DNA from 4 places in the Pseudomonas sp. Y3 TE3536 genome. Region 2 is predicted to be linked to each of the others. Evidence: riboswitches for the same ligand, from Rfam matches in the RefSeq annotation. Region 2 holds a riboswitch; each other region holds the start of a gene.
The links. A riboswitch is a leader RNA that binds a small molecule or an ion and turns the genes downstream of it on or off. The one in region 2 is predicted to bind cobalamin.
Positions count from the first base shown of each region.

Region 1: another riboswitch for cobalamin. It lies ahead of AB7M33_RS20395 (TonB-dependent receptor); the one in region 2 lies ahead of AB7M33_RS27315 (ABC transporter substrate-binding protein).
Region 3: another riboswitch for cobalamin. It lies ahead of cobW (cobalamin biosynthesis protein CobW); the one in region 2 lies ahead of AB7M33_RS27315 (ABC transporter substrate-binding protein).
Region 4: another riboswitch for cobalamin. It lies ahead of AB7M33_RS24155 (CbtB domain-containing protein); the one in region 2 lies ahead of AB7M33_RS27315 (ABC transporter substrate-binding protein).

Region 1 covers NZ_JBRJHU010000001.1:4,498,069-4,503,107, reverse strand. Annotated here, with positions in the region: gene AB7M33_RS20400 (ABC transporter ATP-binding protein) at 1-494, opposite strand, end outside; gene AB7M33_RS20395 (TonB-dependent receptor) at 541-2,679, opposite strand; cobalamin riboswitch at 2,788-2,994, opposite strand; gene nikA (nickel ABC transporter substrate-binding protein) at 3,214-4,788, shown strand; gene nikB (nickel ABC transporter permease subunit NikB) at 4,790-5,039, shown strand, end outside.
Region 2 covers NZ_JBRJHU010000001.1:6,103,832-6,108,870, forward strand. Annotated here, with positions in the region: gene AB7M33_RS27305 (outer membrane beta-barrel protein) at 1-567, opposite strand, end outside; gene AB7M33_RS27310 (DUF1624 domain-containing protein) at 1,018-2,184, shown strand; cobalamin riboswitch at 2,213-2,411, shown strand; gene AB7M33_RS27315 (ABC transporter substrate-binding protein) at 2,539-3,549, shown strand; partial or broken gene AB7M33_RS27320 (FecCD family ABC transporter permease) at 3,549-4,566, shown strand; gene AB7M33_RS27325 (ABC transporter ATP-binding protein) at 4,572-5,039, shown strand, end outside.
Region 3 covers NZ_JBRJHU010000001.1:4,902,987-4,908,025, forward strand. Annotated here, with positions in the region: gene AB7M33_RS22205 (hypothetical protein) at 247-606, opposite strand; gene AB7M33_RS22210 (glyoxalase superfamily protein) at 603-980, opposite strand; cobalamin riboswitch at 1,092-1,305, shown strand; gene cobW (cobalamin biosynthesis protein CobW) at 1,406-2,473, shown strand; gene cobN (cobaltochelatase subunit CobN) at 2,477-5,039, shown strand, end outside.
Region 4 covers NZ_JBRJHU010000001.1:5,393,933-5,398,971, reverse strand. Annotated here, with positions in the region: gene AB7M33_RS24180 (response regulator transcription factor) at 1-203, opposite strand, end outside; gene AB7M33_RS24175 (DUF1272 domain-containing protein) at 425-667, opposite strand; gene cobM (precorrin-4 C(11)-methyltransferase) at 733-1,485, opposite strand; gene AB7M33_RS24165 (cobalamin biosynthesis protein) at 1,518-1,910, opposite strand; gene AB7M33_RS24160 (CbtA family protein) at 1,928-2,620, opposite strand; gene AB7M33_RS24155 (CbtB domain-containing protein) at 2,630-2,815, opposite strand; cobalamin riboswitch at 2,910-3,131, opposite strand; gene AB7M33_RS24150 (LLM class flavin-dependent oxidoreductase) at 3,411-4,511, opposite strand; gene AB7M33_RS24145 (LLM class flavin-dependent oxidoreductase) at 4,539-5,039, opposite strand, start outside.

The sequences.
Region 1 (5,039 bases), 1.6 Mb from region 2:
AGCTGTGGCGTCTGCACCAGCGCCCGGGCCAGCAGCACGCGCTGTTTCTCGCCGCCAGACAGGCTGGCAAAGGCCCGTTCGCCCTCGCCGGCAAGGCCAACTTGCGCCAGTGCCTGGGCCACTTGCCGGGCGTCCTCGGCCGTGTCGCCGTCGAACAAGCCCTTGTGCGGTGCGCGCCCCATCGCAACGATGTCGCCAACGCTCAAGCCAAACGCGTCGGGAAACTCCTGCAGCACCACCGCGATGCGTTGTGCGCTCCAGCGTGCGCTGCGTTGCCAAAGGTCATCACCGCCAAGGCGCACACGGCCCTCGGCAGGTTCGTTGGCGCGGTAGGCGCACCGCAGCAGGCTGGTCTTGCCGCTGCCATTGGGGCCGATCAAGCCGACGAACTCGCCCTGCTCCACCCGCAGGTCCACACCCTGCAGCAGCGGGCGCGGCGGCTGTCCCCGTTCAAGCAGGGCCCAGTCCAGGGCCTCGATGTGCAGTTGCGTCATGGGCATCACCTCCAGGAAGCACCGGCCAGGGGCCGGTGCGACAGGCTCAGAAGCTGTAGTCAGCTGTGACGAAGAACGAACGCGGTTCGCCCAGGTACCACTGCCGGCCGTTGTTACCCGTGGTGGTGGCGTACTGGCGGTCGAACAGGTTGTTCAACTGCAGGCCCAGGGTCAGGTCCGGTTGCACGTGCCAGTCGATGTTGGCGTCAACCACGGTGTAGCTGGGCACCTCGACGGTGTTGGCGTTGTCGGCGTAGCGGCTGTCGACATAGCGCGCCCCGGCGCCGGCACTGAAGCGTTGGCCGAAGTCTTTGCTCAACCACAGGTTGGCGGAGCGGCGCGGCACGTTGATCGGCTGGTTGCCGGAGTAGTCGTTGGCGCCACTGGCAAACTCGTCATACTCCGCGCGCACCCAGGCGGCGTTGGCAGACAGTTGCACGTCATACGGCAGGCGCAGTTCGAGGGTGGCCTCGATGCCGTCCGACGACTGTTGGCCGACCTGCTGTTGCAGCGTGGGGTTGAGCGGGTCGGTGCTCAGCAGCTTTTTCTTGACGATGTGATACGCCGCCAGGGTCCACTCGCCTCGCCCGTCAGGCAGCATGTGCTTGATGCCGGCTTCGGTCTGTTTGGCGGTGCTCAGGTCCCATTGCTGCTGCGCGGCGTTGAGGGTGAGCAGGTTGCTCACACCTTCGGTACTGGTAGCGTACTGGCCATAAACCGACAGGTCCTCGGTCAGCGCGAACACCAGGCCGGCGCGCCAGTTGTCGCCAGACAAGCTGCGATCGGTGCGGGTATCGGCATCCAGGTCGTCGCGGTTCAGGTGCACCTGGTCGCGGCGTGCACCGGTGATCAACGACAGGCGCTCGGTGAGTTGCGTGCGGTTTTCGGCGAACAGCGAGAACTGCTTGGCCTGGTTGGCTTCGCGCGAGCGGTAAGGGTCGTTGCTGATGTACTCGCCCCCACCGGAACCGGACAGCGGCACGGTATCGGTCAGGGTGTTGCCGAAGTCGTGCTTGCGCACGAAACGGATCGTGTTGTAGTCGGCGCCCACCACGGTCTGGCTGTCCAGGCCGAACAGTGGGTGTTGCAGGGTGAACGACTGGCGATCGCCAAGCTGTTCCTGGGTCTGCTTGATGCTGATGAAGCTGCTGCGCCGCACCTGGTCGCCTGGCAGCCAGGTGTAGGTCTCGGCGTTGCGCCAGCGGCGCTGGGCCTTGAGGAAGTACAGTTGGTTGCTGGCGGTGAGGTTGTCGTTGATTACCCAGTCGGTGACTAGCCGTGTGGACTGGTCGTTGTAATGCACTTCGGCGTTGTCGACGTTGTAGTTGTGATCGCGCAGCGACTCGCGGTAATGCCCGTCCACCAACGGCGTCCCCATGTACTGCTGCGGGTCTTGGTCTCCGTAGTCGTGGCTGAGGGTGAAGCTCAGTTCATCGCTGGGCTGCCAGCGCAGCGCGCCGCTGATGGCAAGGCTCTGCGAATCGCCCCGGTCGACCCAGCCGTTGCTGGCCAGCTTGTTGAGGTTCAGGCGGTAGCTCAAGGTGTCGGTCAGCGAGCCGCCGCTGTCCAGGGCCATCTGCCGACGGTCATCCGAGCCGTAGCCCAGGCGCAGGTGATTGCGGATTTCGCCTTCAAAGGGCTTCTTCGGCACGACGTTGACCACCGCACCGGTGGCGCCCTCCCCGTACAGCACCGAGGCCGGGCCGCGCAGCACATCGATGCGCTCGACCGACCAGGTATCGACCGGGAAGGTCACTGTGCCGGCGCCCACGTACAGCCGGGTACCGTCGTACAACTGCATGGTCGAGCTGTGCCCGGTGAAGCCGCGGGCCGACAAGGCCGTGCCGCCGTTACCGGGGGTGCCGATGAAGGTGATGCCGGGTGAACGGGTGACCGCGTCCTGCACCGTGGCGTTGTTGCGCTTGAGGATTTGCTCGGCACTGATATTGGTCACGCTGGCTGGGGTTTCCAGCGGCGTCAGGCCAAGCCTCGAGCCACTGGTGCCTGGGGTATGCAGGTCGGGCTGAGGGTTGTGCTCGGCCGTGCCGGTAATGTCCGTGGCCGGTAGCGCCAGGGCGTTGTCCGCCTCGGCGGCGTGGGCGGCAACAGAGAGAAAAACACAGGGCACCAGGCTGGCGTGCAGCAGCGTACCTGGCAGAGAACTGAACAGCGAATAACGGGACATGTCGTTCCACTTGAAGCAGGAATGAAAGAATCCCGGGGGAACAACGCAAAGAGGAATCGCGGGCGAGCACGCCCACGGAAACCGGCCTGCGCCCGCCCACCGCGGGTTTGCCAAACGATGCTTCAGGCCGGTCTCCGGGCTCGCGAGGGTCATGAAGCCTTCACCTTCCCATGCCAGGGCACAGTGGTGTCTTGAATGCTTCGCTCGCATACCGTTGCGGGGGCAGCGCCGGACTGATCATCGAACGATGACGAACCGGCTTCCCGTTTCACCCCATGCACGGCGGCAGGGGGCACCTGAAACAGGCGCGCAGATGACCATCAAAAGCCCGCTGCGTCAACCGGCTTGTGGCAAACAGGTCGCCTGAGCTCGCCACTTCAGGCCCTGGGCGAACGCGTCACGGTTCAATCATCGCCAGGGCTTTCTACTGCCTTTTCTGGCGCGGCATTTTGTAACGTTCAGTAAGAAGTTTTTGCATGGACATCATTCCCACCACTCTTTAGCCTTACGCCTCCGTCGAAGTGGGGACCCCGTGTGAAGCAGCAGTCAGCTAAACGAAAGCCCGCCCTCTGGGGCATTCTCATGGTCGCCGCGAGCCTCTGCGCACACGCAGAAAGCACACCCCAACAAAGCCCGACGCTGGTGTATTCCTGGCCCGTTAACGCAGGCCCGCTCGACCCACACGGCTACTCGCCCAATCAGATGTACGCCCAGGCCATGGTGTATGAACCGCTGGTGCGTTACACCTCGGCGGGCACTGTAGAGCCGTGGTTGGCACAGGCTTGGCAAGTCTCCGACGATGGCAAGACCTACACCTTCAACTTGCGAGATGGCGTGCGCTTCAGTGACGGCACGCCATTCGACGCTGCAGCTGCCAAGGCCAACCTGGATGCCGTCCTTGCCAACAGCCAACGCCATCGCTGGATGGAGCTGGTCACCACCCTCGACCACATCGAGGCCCCTGACCGCCTGACCTTGCGCCTGGTGCTCAAGCACCCGTATTACCCAACGTTGATGGAACTGGCCCAAGTGCGCCCGCTGCGCTTCGGCGCCCCACAGGCCAAACCTGGCGAACCCGCCGGCACCGGCCCATGGATGCGCGTCGAATCGCGCTTGGGCGAGTATGACCGCTTTGCCCGCAACCCCTTTTACTGGGGCGCAAAGCCGGCCTATGGCGAGGTGCGGGTAAACGTCATCCCTGATCCCAACAGCCGCGCGCTGGCCCTGCAGGCCGGCGAGCTCGAGCTGATTCAAGGGGCCGCCGGCGAGATTACCGCCGGCACGTTCGTGCGCCTGCGCGACCAAGGCTTCGCCACCGCCCTCTCGGCACCGCTGGCTACCCGCACCCTGGCGATGAACACCGGGCATGGCGCCACCCGTGACCTGGCCGTGCGTCAAGCGATCAACCAAGCGGTGAACAAGCAGGCCATCATCGACAAGATTCTGTATGGCCTCGAGCCCCGTGCCGATACCCTGTTCGCCAGCAACATGCCCTATGCCGACATCGGCCTGAAACCCTACGCCTACGACCCTGCCCAAGCCGCCCGCGAACTTGACGCTGCCGGCTGGACCCTGACGGCAGGCACAACGGTACGTAGCAAGGCCGGTGAACCGCTGTCGATCGAACTGGTGTTCCTCGGCACCAGCGCACTGCAGAAGAGCCTGGCCGAAGTGCTGCAAGGCGAGCTGGCTAACGTCGGCATGCGCATTGAGCTGCGTGCGGTCGAAGAAGGTGGGCTGGTCCGGCGCCAGCGCGATGGCGACTTCGGCATGATCTTCGCCGACACCTGGGGAGCGCCCTACGACCCGCACTCCTTTGTCAGCTCCATGCGCTATGCCGGCCATGCCGACTACATGGCGCAGCGCGGTTTGGCGATCAAGGACGAACTGGACCAACGCATTGGCCAGGTACTGGCAAGTACCGACGCGCAGCAACGCGCCGAACAGTACCGGTTCATCCTCACCACCTTGCATGAGCAAGCCGTGTACCTGCCGATTTCCTACCTTACCGCCATCAGCGTTCGCCGCGACTCCGTTGCCCATGTGCAATTTGGCAGCACGCTGTTCGACGTGCCGTTCGAAGCCATGACACCGAAGCAGGGAGACTGACATGCTGCGCTATATCCTGTTGCGGCTGGCACTGCTGGTACCGGTAATGCTCGGTGTTTCACTGCTGGTCTTCGTGCTGCTGCACCTGGGCAGCACCGACCCGGCCCTGGACTACCTTCGCCTGTCGCACATCCCGCCGACTGACGCGGCCATTGCCGAAGTCCGCCATACCTTGGGCCTCGACCGGCCGTTGCTTGAGCAGTACCTGACCTGGCTCGCGAAGGCCGTGCAGCTGGACTTCGGTATTTCAT
Region 2 (5,039 bases):
TTTAAGGTCCACGGTGTCACTGCCGAAATCATCGACCTTCAGGCGCGCACGGCCATCGAGGGTATGACGCGCGCCCACCTCCACGCGCAGGGTCGACGCATCGAACTGGTGGTTGTAACCCAAGGCCGCCTTGGCGAAGGGCGACTTGACCGTGAGTTTGGTGTCCAGGTCGTTGATTTCGGGCTCGAAGCGCGACCAGCTGTAGCCGCCGCCCACGGTCACATCGACAAAGTTGCGCGCATCCAGTGCAGCACGCCAACCGAGGTCGAGATCGGCCTGGGCTTCCTTGAGTTTGTTGTCATTCTTCTTGCCGTACTTGGCCTCGGCACCGATCTGGTAGATGAAGCCGGACTCTGCGGTCATCTTGTTGCCGAAGGTGGCGAATACACCGCCCTGCCCCAAGTGTTCCTTGTCGGTTTCGCTGCCGCCTTCGAATTTGAAGTCGTTATAGGCACCCAGCAGGCCGAGGGTGAACAGCGGGTCGGTACTGGGCGCGGCGGTGGCGGCTAAAGGCGAAGCGATCAAGGCGAGCAGGCAAGTGTGACGCAACAGGTGACGAGCGGACATGCGTGAAGTCTCCATGACGTGAAAACAGTGATAACGAGCGGTTCGAGAGACACGCTTTGGAGAAAGTTCGAAAAAAATCATTGAGAGCGAATGCCTTGGGTTATGCAGCGCCTATGAGATCGAGCGCCGCCCGCGCGGCGCTTCGCAGCACAAGGCTGCTCCCACATCTGTTTCGGGCCAATTATTCCTGGGGCATGGGCGCGCGGCCCCTTGGTGCCCACCTTGATATCGCGTCGGACCAACAAGGCGGTCGCGCGCGCGCACAGGCGTTACTGGCCCGAAACAACTGTAGGAGCAGCCTTGTGCTGCGAAGCGCCGCGCGGGCGGCGCTCGATCTCATAGGCCCCCCCCCTCACGCCATACACCCCCTCCAAATCCCCATTGCTGACCACCCAATTTAAGTTATAAGATAACGTTTCATTTGACACCCATTCCTACCAGCGACCTTCCATGACTAGCGCCAGCGCCACCCCCACCCTGCTTACCCAGCGCCTGCAGAGCATCGATGCCCTGCGCGGCCTGGTCATCCTGTTCATGCTCCTGGACCACGTCCGCGAGACCTTCTTTCTGCACCGCCAGGTCAGCGACCCGATGGCCATCGACGTCACCGACCCGTCGTTGTTCTTCAGCCGTACCCTGGCCCACCTGTGCGCGCCGGTGTTTGTCCTGTTGACGGGCCTTTCGGCCTGGCTGTATGGCGAGAAGTACCAGGGCCGTAGCGATGTCTCGGCCTTTCTGTTCAAACGCGGGCTGTTCCTGGTGGCGCTCGAGTTCACCCTCGTCAACTTCGCCTGGACCTTCCAACTGCCCCCCAGCGTGATCTACCTGCAGGTGATCTGGGCCATTGGCGTGAGCATGATCGCCCTGTCGCTGCTGGTGTGGTTGCCACGGGCAGCGCTGATCGCCCTGGGTGCAATCATCGTCGCCGGGCACAACCTGCTCGACAGCCTGCACTTCGGCGCTGAGTCGGCCCTGCACGTGCCGTGGGCGATCCTGCACGACCGTGGCTGGCTGGCATTCTCCGACAACCTGCGCCTGCGCACGTCGTACCCCGTGCTGCCCTGGATCGGCGTCATCGCCTTGGGCTACGGCCTTGGCCCCTGGTTCGCCCGTGGCAGCGACGCAGGCCAACGCCAGCACCGCCTGCTGCTGGCCGGGGTGATCGCACTGCTTGGTTTTGTCGTGCTGCGCATGCTCAACGGCTACGGCGAGGCACCCTGGAGCGGGTACCCGACGTTGACGCAAACGCTGATGAGCTTCTTCAACATCACCAAGTATCCGCCGTCCTTGCTGTTCCTGGCCCTCACCCTGGGCTGTGGCCTGCTGCTGTTGCGCGCCTTCGAGCGTGCCGGCCAGGCCCGCTGGATCAACGCCCTGGCGGTTTACGGCGCAGCACCGATGTTTTTCTACCTGCTGCACCTGTATGTGCTGAAGCTGCTTTACCTGGCCTGCGTCGCGCTGTTCGGCCACAACCAGGGGGATTACTTTGGCTTCGACGGCATCGGCGCCGTGTGGCTGGGCGCCGCCTTGCTCGCCGTGTCGCTGTACCTGCCGGTACGTAGCTTCGCCCGGCTGAAGGCGCGTCGGCGTGACATCACCTGGCTCAAGTACTTCTGAAAAGCGTTTTCACCCGGCTGCCTGATGGTCTACCATGCCGGCCGCCGGTTTCCACCACGGAATTAATAGGGAATCCCAAGCCCGCTAACGCGGGCCAAACGGAACTGCCCCCGCAACTGTAGGTGCCGAGCCTGCTCCATCGATGCCACTGGATAACCTTGTCCGGGAAGGCTGGAGCTGGGCCATGACGCACCAGTCAGGAGACCTGCCGGCGCAAAAACACCAACCGGCGGGGTGTCCGGGATGGCCATCTCCACCCTTTTCTGGGTGCTGCCCCCTGCCGCGTGCACGGGGCTCGGCGATGCCTGTCCATGCGTTCATTCCGTGAACCCTTCGATAGGAGATCGTCCCCTCATGCTGCCTCGTCTTGCCGCTTTGATCGCCGGCCTCAGCCTCACCAGCCTGGCCCAGGCTGCCGCCACCCACTACCCACTCACGGTCGACAACTGCGGCATGCCGCAGACCTTCGCCCACGCGCCCGAGCGTGCAGTGACCATTGGCCAGGCCGGCACCGAGATGCTCTACGCACTGGGGCTGGGCGACAAGCTGGCCGGTACCTCGCTGTGGTTCAACAACGTGCTGCCCGAGTACAAGGCGCTGAACGACAAGGTCGAGCGCCTGGCCGACAACGACCCCAGTTTCGAGGCGGTGGTCGGCAAGCGTCCGCAACTGGTGGCCGTACAGTTTGAATGGATGGTCGGCGCACAAGGCGTGGTCGGCACCCGCGAGCAGTTCGACGAGCTGAAGATCCCGACCTACCTGCTGCCGTCGGACTGCGAAGGCAAGGACAACCTGGTGGGCGCCGACGGCACCCGCCTGCAGGCGTTCCAGGTCGAGAGCATCTACAAGAGCGTCAACCAGCTGGCCGAAATCTTCGACGTGCAAGACCGCGGCACCGCGTTGAACGCCGACCTCAAGAGCCGCCTGGACAGCGCCAAGGCGCACTTGGCTGGCAAGGATTTGTCGAACACCTCGGCGCTGTTCTGGTTCTCTAGCGCCGACTTGGATATCGACCCCTACGTCGCCGGCCGCCAAGGGGTGGCTGACTTCATGCTGCGTACCCTGGGGGTGCGCAATGTGGTGGAGTCCACCGAAGAATGGCCGACCGTGGGCTGGGAAACCCTGGCCAAGGCCAACCCGACCTGGTTGATCATCGCCCGCATGGACCGTCGCCGCTTCCCGGCAGACGACTACCAGAAAAAACTCGAATTCCTGCGCAACGACCCGGTTACCCGCAACATGGACGCGGTGAAGAACGACCGCATCATCGTCCTTGACGCCGACGCCATGCAGGCCGGCATCCGCCTGTTCCGTGGCCTGCAGACGCTGTCGACGGCGTTCGCCAGCGGTAAAGCAGCCCAGTGATGAGCCGCCTGTTGCCCTACAGCGCCCTGGCCCTGGCAGCCCTGTGTGTCGCGCTGGTGGCCGGCACGGCGATCGGCGAGAGCAACCTGGCGCCGAACGTGGTCTACCAAGTGCTGGCCAATCACCTGTGGCAGGCCGGTTACCCGGTCGACCCGATCGATGCCGGTATCGTCTGGAACTACCGCCTGACCCGCACCCTGGTCGCCGCCGCCTGTGGCGCCGGGCTGGCCACGTGTGGCGTGATCCTGCAGGCGCTGCTGCGCAACCCGCTGGCCGAGCCCTACCTGTTGGGGTTGTCGGCCGGTGCCTCGACCGGCGCGGTGATGGTCGGCCTGCTGGGGCTGGGCAGCGTCGCCCTGAGCATGTCCGGGGGCGCCTTCATCGGCGCGCTGGCGGCATTTGCGCTGGTGCTGGTGCTGGCCCGCGCCGCTGGGCCGAGCAACAACAACGCCCAGGTGATACTCGCCGGCATCGCTGGCTCGCAACTGTTCACTGCGCTGACCGCGTTCCTCATCACCAAGTCGGCCACCGCCGAGCAGGCGCGCGGCATTCTGTTCTGGCTGCTGGGCAACCTCAGTGGCGTGCGCTGGCCGTCCGTGTGGCTGGCCCTGCCCGTGGCACTGTTCGGGCTGGTGGTGTGCCTGTGGCATCCGCCGCGCGCTGGATGCCTTTACCTTCGGCGCCGACTCGGCCGCGTCGCTGGGGATCCCGGTGCGACGCACCCAGTTGTTGCTGATCAGTTGTGCCGCGCTGGTGACGGCGGTGATGGTGTCCATCGTCGGCGCCATCGGTTTTGTCGGGCTGGTCATCCCCCACGCCCTGCGCCTGCTGCTGGGGCCCGGGCATAGCCGCCTGCTGCCGGCCAGTGCGCTGGGCGGCGCACTGTTTCTGATCAGCGCCGATATCTTGTCGCGCACGCTGATCCCCGGCCAGGTGATCCCGGTGGGCGTGGTGACCGCGCTGATCGGCGCGCCAGTGTTCGCGCTGATTCTGGTCAGCAGAAGGGGGCGCCCATGACCGTCATGGCCAACGTGAAGATTGCCCCCCTGGCCTGCCAGGGCTTAGGGCTGCAGTTGGGCGGCAACCCTGTACTGCGCGACATCGAGCTAACCGTTATCCCCGGCGAAACGCTGGGCATCGTCGGCCCTAACGGCTCGGGCAAGTCGTCTTTGCTCAAGCTGCTAGCGGGCCTGCGCAAGCCTGACAGTGGCCGTGTCGAGCTGCTGGGCGAGCCGCTCACGCAGTTGCCACGCCGGCGCATCGCCCAGGCCCTGGCGCTGGTCGAACAGCAGGCGGATACCGCTGACGCCATCAGCGTGTACGACGCCGTTGCCCTGGGCCGCACGCCCTGGCTGTCAGCCCTGGCGCCGTTCAGCAAAGCAGACCGCGCCATCGTCGAGCAGGCCCTGGCCGACCTGGATGCCCTGCACCTGCGCACGCGGCTTTGGCATTCGCTTTCAGGTGGTGAACGCCAACGCGTGCACATTGCC
Region 3 (5,039 bases), 1.2 Mb from region 2:
AGGGCGTATGTCTGGGGTTTTGCGGCGGCTATGAGGCCGAGCGCCGCCCGCGCGGCGCTTCGCAGCACAAGGCTGCTCCTACAGTCAGTTTCGGGCCAATTATTCCTGAGGCATTGACGCCCGCCTCGATACTGGCCCGAAACAGACTGTAGGAGCAGCCTTGTGCTGCGAAGCCCCGCGCAGGCGGGGCTCGATCTCGAGAGCGCCGAAGACCCTCCGCCATACACCCAGGCCACTACTTCTATCTCAGCGCCCCCGCAACCGCTTACCCCAATCCCCGCCGTGGCTCCGACTACAAGCCTCTTCACTGTCAAACCGCACATGCCAGGCCGGGTGGTCCAGCCGTATCCCCACTTCATCAAGCGCCTGACAGGTCAACGCCAGCATCCGCGCTTTGGCCACCCCAGCCAGCGCTGCAGCCTTGTCTGCCTCGCGCTCGAATACCCAGGTAATGCGCAGGCTGGCCGGAAAACTGTCGGGGTCAAGGTGATGGGTAAGCCAGGTGAACCCGACAATCTCTGCCTTGGCCGTTTCGCAGGCGTCCGTCAGGCAAACCACCAGCTCACGCTCCACGCGGGCCATTTCGCGCTTGCCCATGGCCTTCATTGCGAGGCCTCATCATCGATTTGCTGGCAGAAGCGCAGGCGGTTGCCAAACGGGTCATGGACCTGCATCTGCAGGCCCCAGTCCAGGCGTTCGGCTTCGGGGCGGGCGTAGCCGTAGCGTTTGGCCTGAAGTTCGCGCTCGAGGGCGCGCAGGTCGTCGAGGCGGGCGAACACGGTCGAACCCGGGGTGGCATCGCCGTGGTGTTCGCTTAGGTGCAGGATCAACCCGTCGCGGTGGATTTGCGCGTACAGGGGCAGGTCCGGGCTGAAGCGGTGTTCCCAGTCCAGGCTGAAGCCGAGGAAGTCGAGGTAGAACTCTTTGGCTTTTTCGACCGAGAAAATACGCAGTACCGGGATGGCGGGGGCGAGCGGCATAGGGCGTCCTTGGCCGTTGATAAAGGTGCAACTGTAGCGCAGATGCGCCAATGCCTGTGTGTCTGTCGCGCAATGGTCGACGGCAATGGTTGACCACCTGCCAGCCACTGCGTAGCCTTGCCACTTCGAGGTTCTTCGGCCAGGCCGAAGCTAAGACGGGAACGCGGTACAAGCCGCGGCTGCCCCCGCAACTGTAAGCACCGACAACGGGTCGACACAGCCACTGCGTAACCGCGCGGGAAGGCGTCGCGCCCTCCAGCCCTGCTATTCAAAGCATGGCAGGTACGGTGCGAGCCAGGAGACCTGCCTCGAGGCGATTTCGACTTTCAACCGGGCGGGGTGATCCGGTGGCGAACAAGCCCGGCCGACCTGGCCCGTGGCTTTCGTCCTGCATGCCCGCGCCATCTTGCCAAGGGCATCGCGACATGAAAACACTGGCCAAACTCCCCGTCACCATCGTTACCGGCTTCCTCGGTTCGGGCAAGACCACCTTGCTTCGCCACATGCTCGACAACGCCCAAGGCCGCCGTATCGCGGTGATCGTCAATGAATTTGGCGAACTGGGCATCGATGGCGAGATCCTAAAACAGTGCAGCATCGGTTGCACCGAAGAAGAGGCCAGCGGCCGCGTGTACGAGCTGGCCAATGGCTGCCTGTGCTGCACCGTGCAGGAAGAGTTCTTCCCAGTCATGCGCGAGTTGGTCGCACGCCGTGGCGACCTTGACCACATCCTCATCGAAACCAGTGGTCTGGCGCTGCCAAAGCCGTTGGTACAGGCCTTCCAGTGGCCAGAAATCCGTAACGCCTGCACCGTCGATGCGGTCATTACCGTGGTCGACAGCCCGGCTGTGGCGGCCGGCACCTTTGCCGCCTACCCAGACCAGGTGGACGCACAGCGCAAGCTCGACCCGAACCTGGACCACGAGTCGCCGCTGCACGAACTGTTCGCCGACCAATTGGCCAGTGCCGACCTGGTGGTGCTGAACAAGGCCGACCTGATCGACGCGGAAGGCCTGGCCAAGGTCCGCGCCGAGGTGGCCGAAGAGCTGCCACCCGCCGTCAAGGTGATCGAGGCCAGCAGCGGCCGTCTGCCACTGGACGTACTGCTGGGCGTGGGCGCCGAGTCCGAGGTGCACATCGATGGCCGCCGTACCCACCACGATTCGCACCACGATGGCGATGATCACGACGATCATGACCACGACGCCTTCGATTCGATCTCCATCGACCTGCCAGAAGCCGACGAAAGCCTGTTGCTCGATGCCCTGACCCAGTTGGTGGTCGAGTTCGGCATCCTGCGCGCCAAAGGTTTCGCCGCCATCCCGGGCAAGCCGATGCGCCTGCTGGTGCAAGGCGTGGGTACCCGCTTCGACAAGCACTTCGACCGCGCCTGGCGCGCCGACGAACCGCGTATCACACGCCTGGTGCTGATCGGTCAGGACCTGGATGCCGTGCAGCTCGAAGCGCGTTTGCGCCAGGCCTTGGGCGCCTGACCCATGCACCTGCTGCGGACCCAGCCCGGCGGCTTCGTGCCGGATGACAGCATTGCCGACCTCGGCCAGACACCCGCCGAACTGGTGATCCTCTGCAGCGGCGATTCACACCTGGCATTGCTCGCCGATACCGCCGAGCAATTGCCCGAGGACTACCCCAGCCTGCGCCTGGCCAACCCGATGCAGGTGCAGAACCACGCCTCGGTCGACCTGTATGTCGACGAGGTGCTGCGCCATGCCAAGGTCATTTTGGTGTCGTTGCACGGGGGCGTTGGCTACTGGCGCTATGGCGTCGAGCAACTGGTCGCCCTGGCGGCCCGCGGCGTGCAGTTGATCCTGGTGCCGGGCGATGACCGCCCGGACCCTGAGCTGACCGGCCTGGGCACCGTGACCGGCGATCAGGCCGAACGCCTCTGGCACTACCTGCGCCAGGGCGGCAAGGCCAACGCCCTCAACCTGTTCAACTGCCTGGCCAACCAATGGCTGGGCCGTGACTATGGCTGGGACGAGCCGCAGCCACTGCCACGCACCTCGGTGTATCACCCGGCCAAAGGCAGTGCACTGCTTGAGGACTGGTACGCGCAGTGGCACCCGGAGCATCCGGTGGCACCGTTGCTGTTCTACCGGTCACACCTGCAAGCGGCCAACACCGCGTTCATCGACGTCTTTTGCGAGCGTTTGCTGGCGGCGGGGCTCAACCCCTTGCCGATTGCCGTGGCCAGCCTCAAGGAAAGCGCCTGCTTCGAACAGGTCGAAGCCTGGCTGGATGAAGTCGGCGCCGAGGTCTTGATCAACACCACGGGGTTTGCCTTGTCCAGCCCCGAACGTCCCAACCTGCGCCCGTTCCGCCGCGACATCCCGGTGTTGCAGGCCATTTGCGCGCAGGACAACCAACCCGCATGGGAAGCCAGCGAGCAGGGCCTGGGCGCGCGTGACCTGGCCATGCACATCGTTTTGCCGGAGCTGGACGGGCGGATCATCACTCGCCCGGTCAGTTTCAAGGACATGGCCTGGCGCAGTGAGCGCAGCCAGTCCGACGTAGTCTGTTACCGCGCCCACCCCGAGCGCATGGATTTTGTCGCCGAGCTCGCTCGGCGCTGGGTAGAGCTGGCCCGGTTAGCCAATGGCCAGAAGCGCGTAGCGCTGGTGCTGGCCAACTACCCGACCCGTGACGGCCGGATCGGCAACGGGGTAGGGCTGGATACGCCGGCAGCGGCCTTGAATATCCTCAAGGCACTGCAGGCCGAAGGGTATCCGTTGGCGGGCCTGCCAGGCACTGGCACGCAGTTGATCCAGCAGTTGCTGGGCGGCGTGACCAATGACCTCGATCACCTGGACCAACGCCCGTGCGCGCAGAGCCTGAGCCTGGATGACTACCAGGCAGCCTTTTCCCGCCTGCCTGAAGTCAACCGCCAGGCAGTGCTGGAGCGCTGGGGGCCGCCGGAGCAAGACCCGATGTACCGCAGTGGCCGCTTGATGGTTGCGGGCTTGCGCTATGGCCTGACCTTCGTCGGCATCCAGCCGGCGCGGGGCTATCAGGTCGATCAAAGCGCGGTGTATCACGACCCTGACCTGGTGCCGCCACACGCGTACTTGGCGTTTCACTTCTGGCTGCGCCATGCCTTTGCCGCCGACGCGGTGATCCATGTCGGCAAGCACGGCAACCTGGAGTGGCTGCCTGGCAAGGGGGTAGGGTTGTCTGCGCAATGCTGGCCTGACGCGCTGCTGGGCCCGCTGCCGAACATCTACCCGTTCATCGTCAACGACCCGGGTGAAGGCGCCCAGGCCAAGCGCCGAACCCAGGCGGTGATCATCGACCACCTGATGCCGCCGCTGACCCGGGCCGAAACCTATGGCCCGCTGCGTCACCTGGAACAACTGGCGGACGAATTCTACGAGGCGCAGCTGCTCGACCCGCGGCGTGCCCGCGAGCTGCAACGCGACATTCTTGAGCTGGTCAAGGCCAACCACATCGACCGGGAGCTGCAACTGGAAGGGCAGCTGGACGATGCCGCTGTGTGGCTGCCGCGTCTGGACACCTACCTGTGTGACCTCAAAGAATCGCAGATTCGCGATGGCTTGCACGTGTTTGGCCAGTCGCCCGAGGGTCGGCTGCGTTTGGACACCCTGTTGGCCTTGCTGCGTGTGGAGCGGGGTGACGGCCGGGGTGGCAATGCCAGCCTGTTGCGTGCACTGGCCAAGGCGCTGGTGCCGGGCTTCGACCCGCTCGATTGCGACCTTGGGCAGCCGTGGCAGGGGCTGCGGCCTGGGCCTTTGCAGGCGATCAGCGACGCGCCATGGCGCACCTGTGGCGATACCCGCGAGCGCTTAGAGCTGCTGGCCTTGCAGGTGATAGAGCAGGCGCTTGGCGGCACGCTGGTACTGCCCGGCTTGAGCGAGTGGCAACCGGTACGTGATGTAGTGCAAGCATTGTGTGACGTGGTGGCGCCGAGCCTGGATGCTTGTGGTGCGGCCGAGATCAACGGCCTGCTGGCGGCCCTGGCCGGCCGTTTCGTGCCGGCCGGCCCGAGTGGCGCGCCAAGCCGCGGTCGCCTGGATGTACTGC
Region 4 (5,039 bases), 710 kb from region 2:
AGCCGTTTGATGACCTCCATGCCGTCCAGGCCGGGCAAACCGATGTCCAGCAGCACCACGTCCGGCCGCAATTCGCGTGCTGCCTGAGCCACTTCGCTGCCATTGGCAACTTCACCCACGACGTGAAAGCGCTCCCGCTCGAGCAGCAGGCGCAGGGAGAGTCGGACAATAGGGTGGTCGTCGACGATCAGGACGGTAGTCATGAAGAAAACTCCTGTAGGGCTGTGGTCCGCTTCCTGGAACACTCAGGAATACGTCTGCAAGGGGGTTTATCGGAAGCGCTGCAAGATACGGCCATTCCCTACGTTTGGTAATGCCGAGTATAGAGTTGTTGAATAACCCTGTAGGTGTTGTTGAAAATTCCTACAAAAACAGGGATAGGCACCGCCCGCGTGGCGTGGCGATGCCTATTTGCACAAGGCCGTTAGGCGCAAGCGGTGTGAGGTTTGCGCACGCGCTGGGTCGAGGCGGGGTTGTTGGCCAGTGCTTGGCCGACCCGTGGCGGGCGTGCCAGCAACTGGCCGGAGCAGTTGGGGCAGCGGCCGTGCAGGCGGGTGTCGGCGCAGGCACGGCAGAAGGTGCATTCGAAGGAGCAGATCAAGGCGTCTGGGCTATCACCCGGCAGGTCAGCGTCGCAGCACTCGCAATTGGGTCGTAATTCCAGCATTGGCGTAGCTCCAGGTGGCAGGGGGAACCTTGAGTCTGCTACGCCTGCGCTAACGCTGGCAATGCTCAGTCGCCAGGGCGATAGAGGTGCGCGTGCCCGGCACGGTACAAGGCCGACTCGGCGAAAGGCGTGTCACCCAGCACATGGCCGACAAGAATCAGCGCCGTGCGGCGAAAATCCTTAAGCGCCACGCGCTCGACGATGTCGTCAAGGGTGCCCCGCACCCAGTCCTGGTCCGGCCAGGTGGCGCGATGGACCACGGCAACTGGGCATTGCGGGCCGTAGTGCGGCAACAGTTCGCTGACAATACGCGGCAAGTTTTTTACGCCCAGGTGGATGGCCAAGGTGCTGCCATGGCGCGCCAGGTCGGCCAGTTGCTCGCCGGGCGGCATCGGCGAAGTGTCGCCAAAGCGCGTGAGAATCACCGTTTGCGACACCTGTGGCAGGGTCAGCTCGCAGCCTAGTAAGGCCGCACTGGCGGCAGTGGCGGTGACGCCTGGGATGATCTGGTAGTCGATGCCCAGCTCACGCAGGTGGCGGATTTGCTCGCCGATTGCGCCATACAGGCTCGGGTCACCGCTGTGCACGCGGGCCACGTCCTGGCCGTGCGCGTGTGCCGTGCGCATGGCACTGATGATCTGTTCCAAGTGCAGCTCGGCGCTGTTGATCACGGTCACGGCCTGGTGGCCTTCGAGCACAGCCGCGGGTACCAGCGAGCCGGCATAGATGATCACTGGGCACTGGCGGATCAGGCGCTGGCCCTTGACCGTGATCAGTTCCGGGTCGCCGGGGCCGGCGCCGATGAAGTAGACCGTCATGGAAAGTCCTTGCAATGAAAGGGATGCTGCGATTATCGCCCGCAGGCCAGGGCCAGAGTAGCCGGCCCGATCACTTGGCGTGTGACCCGCAGCCGGGCCGTGCCGAGGTGCTGGCTGGCCATGGCCAGCGCCGCGCTTTCTGCGACGCCCCAACAACCGCTGTGTGCATGGGCGACGGCCGAGCGATGGCTGAGCAAGGGTTCGTAGGGCAGAAGTTGCCCGGCATCGTACAGCAGCAAGGGCAGGCCAAGGCGTTTGGCCAGTTGCTGCAGGCCAGGTTCGTCGGCCTTGAGGGCGATGCTGGCGATACCGCGCAGTGCTGAAAGCGCCAAGCCATGGTCAGCCAAGGCTTGGCGCAGCAGGTTTTCGAGGGTGTCCGCCGGGCAACCCCGGCGGCAGCCAAAGCCGGCGTACAGCGCCGGCAGGGTAGCGTCTAAAACCATCAGGCCTGACTGGAGCGGCGGTACAGCCACGCGCTGAGCAGGCCCAGGGCCAGCCAGAAGGCGGCGTTGGTCAGCCAGCTGGCGACCTTGAACTGGGCTTCCAGGGCTTCAGGCGCGAGGCTTTGATGCACCTCGGGTTGCGGTGCACCGATGACATGCGGCAGTACCAGCAGCACGGCGCCTAGCGCTTTAACCAGCCAGTGGCGGGCAAATACCAACAGGGCCAGGCCCAGTGCGGTAGCGCTTGCGGTGCCGATCCACCAGGCCTGGCGTTGCCCCAGGTCAGCGGCAGCGGTGCCCGGCAGCTCTGGCGGCAGGCCCAGGGTAGGGGCCAGGCAGAACACGGCGAACCCCGCCAGGCCCCACAGGGCGCCGGTGCCCGCGCGCTTCGGTTCACGCAGGCTGTACAGGGCGACCAGTATCAGCGCGAAGCCTACCGCTACCACCAGGTTGCCCCCGGTGGTGGACAGCACGCGTTGCCAGCCGTCTTCAGGCGACCAGGCTTCGGCGCTGTGTTCATGGGCCGCGGCCCCTTCGGCGCCGTGTTCGTGATGCTCGGCAACAGGGGCTGCGGATTCGTAGGTTTCCGCTTCAAGGATCAACGGGGCAACCCAGAAGCTTTGCAGCAGGGTCAGCAGCAAGGCCGCAAGCAGCCCGCTGAAGCCCGCGGTACGGGCAATGCGCATGATCATGGGGCGTACTCAGTGGCAGGGGAAGGCGGCGCTGTGGCGGGTGTCGTGCGCCGCGTTGTGCACGGCTTCGATGTGCGAGAAGCCGGCAAAGTACACCAGGCACAGGCCCAGCAGGCTGGCGCCGACGGCGATGACGACACGCTGACTGAGGGTGACGGGGGTGGCAATGCTGTGTTTGGCGCTGGTGACGGGCATGACGCGTTCCTCTGCTTTTTGTGGGCAACGGGCAAGCGCGGCAGCCCCGAACGTGATCCGCCCAGGGGAATGCGACAGCGCCCGCCCACCGCGGGGTGTTCATGAACGTCAGGCCGGTCTCCGGGCTCACGAGGAGGAGCAGGGCTCCTGAAAAGCGCCCCTTCCCATGCCAGATGACGCGGCACAGTGGTCTAGACGCTTCGCTCGCTTACCGTTGCGGGGGCAGCACCGGCTTGGTCGGGCCCTGGTCGAGGGCTTGCGACGCACCGGTTTCCCGTTTCACCCCCTGAGGGGCACCTGAACGCGAGGCATTAGGAGACCACGAGGCAGGTTTTCCGTCAATTGCACAGCGGTGTGCGCGTGAAAAGTATTTCAGAAGTTGTAGGCCAGCAATTTTCGGGTTTTGCAGTGCCTGGGAGGTCGAGCGCCGCCTGCGCGGCGCTTCGCAGCACAAGGCTGCTCCTACATCGAAGTGGGCGCCAAGACATGTCACAGGAATAATTGGCCCGAAACAGATGTGGGAGCAGCCTTGTGCTGCGAAGCGCCGCGCGGGCGGCGCTCGGTCTCATAGGCGCCAAAAAAATCCAGCCATGCACTAAGCCGTCCGCGCGCTACGCCCAGCCTCCCGCTGCGCCACCAACCCACGAATCCGCGGAATCAGTTCCTGGCCATACTCCACCGCATCGCGCAACTGATCGAACCCGCGGAACAGGAAGGTGCTAACCCCCAGGTCGTAGTACGCCAGCGCCGCCTCAGCCACTTGGTCCGCCGTCCCTACCAGCGACGTCGAGTTGCCCGCACCGCCGCCCAACGCGGCAATCTCGGTCCACAGCCGGGTGTCATGCACCTTGCGCTGGCTGGCCAACTGCACCAGGCGCTCTGAGCCGGCGTTGCTCTTGCCGAAGTTCTTTTCGCGGCGGTTGCCCTGGCGGATGCCGATGCGCGTCTGGGCATCGGCCAGAATGCGCTCGGCACGGGCCCAGGCTTGCTCCTCGGTAGCCCCCAGGATCGGCCGCAGCGACAGGCTGAAGCGGATGTGCTTTTCACGCCCATAACGGGCTGCAGCCTTGCGCACCTTGGCAATACGCTCGCGCACCTGCTCCAGCGGTTCGCCCCACATCATGTACACATCGGCATGCTTGGCGGCCACTTCGACGGCTGCATCCGAAGCACCGGAGAAGTAGATGGGCAACTGCTGCACGGGCTTGACCAGGGTCAGGTTGTCTTCCACCCGGTAGTGCGTGCCGTTATGGTCGAACGGTTCGGTGCGGGTCCAGGTGTCGCGCAGCACCTGCAGGTACTCGTCGGTACGGGCATAGCGGGCGTCCTTGTCGAGGAAGTCGCCGTCGCGCTGCAGGTCGCCGCTGTCGCCGCCGGTGATGACGTTGATCGAGGCGCGACCACGGCTCAACTGGTCAAGCGTGGCGAACTGGCGAGCGGCGAAGGTCGGGGCCTGAAAGCCCGGGCGGTGCGCGACCAGCAAGCCGATGCGCTCGGTCAACGCAGCGACGTAGCTGGCCAGGATCAGCGAGTCGGGTGCGCTGGTGTTGACCGCCAGCAGCGCCTTGTCGAAGCCGCCGTACTCCTGGGCTTGGGAAAATGCCTTGATGAAGTCAAGGTCGACCAGCGGGCCGCGTGGTGCCTGTGATTCGCTACCTTCCTGGGGGCCGATGAGGCCAATGAATTCGAGGCTCATGGAACAGAACTCCTTGTTGGGGTGGGCTCAGGCAACGGCCGGCTGGGTGCGGCGCTGGGTGTTGCGGTTTTCCGGCACGCTGAGGCCGAAGTTGTCACGCAGGGTGGTGCCGGTGTACGCGCTGCGCACCAGGCCACGGGCCTGCAGCAGCGGCACCACCTGCTCGGTGAAGGACTGCAGGCCGTCGGGGAGCAGCGCGTTGATGATGAAACCGTCGGCGGCGCCCTGTTCGAACCAGTGCTGCAGGGCATCGGCCACCTGTTGCGGGGTGCCGACGAAGTCGCGGCGTGGGCGCGAGAAGCGCAGCGCCAATTGGCGAAGGGTCAGGCCTTCGTCGCGGGCCAGTTGCTTGAGCTGGTCCGAGGTGCCCTTGTGGCTGTCGTTGCCTAAAGTGCCGAGGTCGGGGAAGGGCGCGTCCAGGTCATGCTGGCTGAAGTCGTAGTCGTTGAACGGGCGGCCAAGGGCGACCAGTGCGTCCTCGATGCTCACCAGGTCCACAGCCTGCTGGTAGCGCTGCTCGACTTCCTC